2 regions of the Neobacillus sp. MER 74 genome follow, and region 1 is predicted to be linked to the other one. Evidence: riboswitches for the same ligand, from Rfam matches in the RefSeq annotation. Region 1 holds a riboswitch; the other holds the start of a gene.

Region 1 (2,204 bases):
CGATTGGAATTCTCCAAGATTCCCAGGCTTTACAACACCAGACGCAAGCTACCATGATTTGGTTTATGCAGAAGCCCTAGGCGCGGTGGCTTATATTATCAAAGCACGTGTCCAATTGCTTCGTGATCTAGGGCCGGCATTAAGTCCGCAAAATTCCTTCCAGTTTGTCCTTGGGCTTGAAACTCTGCATGTCCGGATGAAGGAGCATGTCGTAAATACTAAAGAAGTCGTCGATTACTTAACTAACCATCCTGCCGTAGAATGGGTTTCCTATCCTGGTCATCCATCCCATCCTGATTATGAACTAGCTAAAAAGTATCTACCAAAAGGTGCCGGTTCGATGGTGGTATTCGGAATTAAAGGCGGAAAAGAAGCAGGGGCTAAATTAATTGATTCCATCACACTTTGGGCACATGTGGCCAATGTTGGTGATGCAAAAAGTTTAATTATTCATCCGGCCAGCACCACTCACCAGCAATTAGATGCCCAAGGCCTGATCGCTGCAGGTGTAACAGAGGATTTAATTCGCCTATCCATCGGGATCGAGAATGTAGAAGATCTAATTGAAGACCTAGAGTCGGCTATTGTTTCGGCAACTGGTTTAACTTCATTAAACGTTAATGCCTAAAACTTATTTTTTTGAATAAGAAACTATTTTCATTGACACCCCTTTTTATCCGTGATACGATACTTTTGTAATATAGTTACTTAAACAAATTCACGTTTGAATTAAATATAGGAATTGATACTCTTATCAAGAGAGGTGGAGGGATGTGCCCGATGAAGCCCGGCAACCGTCAATATTTATTATTGAAATGGTGCCAATTCACACAAAGCGTTTGCTTTGGAAGATGGGAGAAAGGATTATTATTTATGATGCCTTTCTGCCTGCGCAGAAAGGCTTTTTATTTTGATAACATAGAATCTTTTCGTAAAAAAAGTCAAACCCTATATTAGATTAAACGGTATATTACAAGAAAAATCTTTCAGAATTTTAAGGTAAATTGGATAAAAAGCAGGTGATACAATGATTTCTATAAAAAGTGTTCAGAAAATTTTTCCCTCCAAACAGGGTCAGCTTAGAGCTGTTGATGATGTAAACCTTGAAATTCAAGATGGTGAAATTTTCGGGGTAATTGGATACAGTGGTGCTGGTAAAAGTACATTGATTAGAATGTTAAATGGTTTGGAACTGCCGACCAGTGGGACCGTAACCGTTGCTGGCCGCGTGGTTTCAAAAATCAAAGGGGCTGAACTTCGAAAAGCCCGGCAAGAGATCAGTATGATTTTTCAGCATTTTAACTTATTGTGGTCAAGAACCGTTAGTGAAAATATTGCTTTTCCCTTAGAAATTGCAGGCATCAAAAGTCCTGAGCGCCAAAAAAGAGTTAGTGAACTAATTAAATTAGTCGGCCTGGAAGGTAGAGAGAATGCTTATCCATCCCAGTTAAGCGGCGGACAAAAGCAACGTGTTGGGATTGCAAGGGCGCTTGCCAACAATCCGAAAGTACTTCTTTGTGATGAAGCTACTTCTGCCCTCGACCCACAAACGACCGATTCTATTTTGGAATTGTTAGTTGATATAAATAAAAGGCTCGGTCTGACTATTGTTCTTATTACCCATGAAATGCATGTAATCCGCAAGATTTGTCACCGGGTTGCCGTCATGGAAAGTGGAAGGGTCGTCGAACTTGGACAAGTATTAGATGTATTCAAAAATCCACAGCAGTCGATTACGAAACGATTTGTCCAGCAGGTAACCGAACCAGAAGAAACGAAAGAAACTGCTGAACATTTAATTGAACGTTATCGTTCCGGTCAAATTGTTCAACTAACTTTTATTGGGGAGTCTGTTGAACAGCCGATCATTACAAATGTCATTCGACATAATAACGTGACCGTTAATATCTTGCAAGGGAAGATTTCACAAACCCAAAGCGGGTCCTATGGAACCTTATTCATTCATATTGATGGGGACGAAGCAGAAGTCAATAAGGCAGTCGACTATATTCGTTCACAGCAAGTAGGAGTGGAGGTGGTTACAAGTGAATAGTAAACCGTATTTCGAAGATTTTGATTGGCCGGCAATGTGGGAAGCAACGAGACAAACTCTTTATATGACAGGGATTTCCGTTGTGGCTACATTTATTCTTGGTATCCTGCTTGGATTGTTGTTATTCCTTACTTCAAAAGGAAGTCTTTGG
Region 2 (2,204 bases), on a different contig from region 1:
GCAATATTTAGCATCAATTATAACGGGAGAATTAAAGGATCCTGTCATTACATTTTTGCTGCGCTGCGGCCGTGTCCCGGTAGGAATTATTGAAAACTATCTAGAGGATGAGGAATCCTGTAACAATGCTGTATTAATGGAATGGAAAAATCCTTTTAAATAATTGGGGGGGATATTTATGGATTATATTAGAATCACAAGTATAGATGATCCGAATTTTAGAAAACTGCATAACTTAATGGGAGAAATTTTCCCGCCAGAAGAAGTCCTGGCATATGAGCTATGGAAAGAGCCATTAGAAGATCCGAGTATTCGGGTATTCGTGGCAGTCGATGGCGATAAAGTCTTAGGTGCAACTGAATACCGTTATTATCCTGATTGGAATATTGCCATGACAGATTTTACGATTATAGGTAAACCTGGCCTAAGCCTTGGTCGATTTTTAGCTCAAAACCGGTTAAAGGATTTACAACAATTAGCAAATAAAAATGGAAAAGAGCTTCACGGAATGTTTGCAGAAATATACGATCCTTACAGAGTTGAACATCACGAATTTGGCGGCGTAAAGGTTATGGACCCTTATGTGCGACGTGAAGTGCTTTCCCATTTGGGTTACAAGCGGTTAGATTTCTCATATGTTCATCCATCCTGGGAAAATAATGGGGAAGCCGTAACTGGGCTAGATTTATGTTTCATGCCATTAGACGATGAGCTTAAATCTCTCCCAACTAATCTTGTAAAGGATTTCCTAACAACCTATTACTCCATACTTTCAAACAAACCGAAGGAATGGTTAGAAATGATAGACCGTCTAGGAGACAAGGGAGAAGTAACCCTGTTACCTTTGTAAAAAAAAGAAATTTCAAATAATATTGACATCTACAAAGGATTCAACTAGAATTCTCTTTATAACTTGGAAATTTAATCAAACAATTACATAAAACTCTTATCCAGAGCGGCGGAGGGACTAGGCCCGATGAAGCCCGGCAACCATCAAGGTAAATCTTGAAAAGGTGCTAATTCCTGCAGGTTATTTGCCTGACAGATAAGAGGAGGAAACTAACCCTCTTCTTATGAAGAGGGTTTTTTTCTATTTAGCCATGTCTATTATAAATGAAGGGTGGATCAATATGTCTGTGATAAAAGTAGCGATTCTAGGTTTCGGAACAGTCGGGGAAGGTGTTTATAGAACGATTCAATCCCATGCAGAAGAACTTGAGGGAGTATTAGGAAAAAGGGTCGAAGTCGCAGCTGTACTAATTAGAAATAAGCATAAAAAGAGAAATATTAATGAAGATGTATTAGTCACTGCAGATTTCAATGAAATTTTAAGTCTACCTCAACTTGATGTTATTGTCGAAGCAATCGTCAATAAAGAACCCACTTTTACATTTTTAAAACAAGCGATTCAAAAAGGATGTCACATAATTACAGCTAATAAAGAAATGTTTGCACACCACGGGAATGACCTGCTCGAGTTAGCAAAGCATCATAATGTTTCAGTAGGTTACGAAGCGACAGTTGCGGGTGGTATACCTGTTATTCAAACCTTAAGGCAGCTATTAAACGTAAACCGTGTTCATCACGTGCAAGGCATACTAAATGGAACATCGAATTTCATCTTAACGGAAATGCGTGAGAAGAAGCAGTCCTTTGCTGACGCTCTAAGTTTAGCACAAGCAAAGGGGTTTGCTGAAGCAGACCCAACCAATGATGTCGAAGGCTTTGATGCTTTTTATAAAACAATGATTCTAAGCAGAATTGCATTTGGTGAGGAACCAAATTGGGAGGATGTAGAACGAGAAGGGATTACTTCAATTACAAGTGAATTAATCGAGGCAGCTGAAAGACTTGGACTTAGGTTTAAACTTATTGCAAGTATAAGTAAGAAAGGTGATCAAATTAAGGCCGCTGTTAGACCAGTCCTTGTTGGAAAGTCTCATCCTTTTTATTCTATTGAAGGGGTAGAAAATGCCGTTAATGTTTACACGGATCTTGTTGGTAGTATTACATTACAAGGACCAGGTGCCGGCATGTTTCCAACAGCAAGTGCAGCAATCGAAGATTTAGTTTATGTCTGTCAAAATAAGCGGATAAATAAGTATTTCACAAAGACGCCAGCATTTCATTTAGGAGATAAAAAAGAGCATGCAGACGAATTATGGATAATTCAAGGTCTCACAAAGGATTTTAAAAACCCATTG

The links. Region 1 has a riboswitch for S-adenosylmethionine ahead of M3610_RS07765 (methionine ABC transporter ATP-binding protein). Riboswitches for the same ligand answer to the same signal wherever they lie in the genome.
Region 2: it holds a riboswitch for S-adenosylmethionine, as region 1 does, so the genes downstream of both, M3610_RS10725 (homoserine dehydrogenase) here and M3610_RS07765 (methionine ABC transporter ATP-binding protein) in region 1, are expected to answer to the same signal.

What each region holds. Positions count from the first base shown of each region.
Region 1 is NZ_JAMAUV010000003.1:213,179-215,382, reverse strand. Features, by position in the region: gene M3610_RS07770 (O-acetylhomoserine aminocarboxypropyltransferase/cysteine synthase family protein) at 1-628, shown strand, start outside; SAM riboswitch class I at 749-858, shown strand; gene M3610_RS07765 (methionine ABC transporter ATP-binding protein) at 1,028-2,053, shown strand; gene M3610_RS07760 (methionine ABC transporter permease) at 2,088-2,204, shown strand, end outside.
Region 2 is NZ_JAMAUV010000005.1:28,350-30,553, reverse strand. Features, by position in the region: gene M3610_RS10735 (GNAT family N-acetyltransferase) at 1-163, shown strand, start outside; gene M3610_RS10730 (GNAT family N-acetyltransferase) at 179-850, shown strand; SAM riboswitch class I at 944-1,052, shown strand; gene M3610_RS10725 (homoserine dehydrogenase) at 1,131-2,204, shown strand, end outside.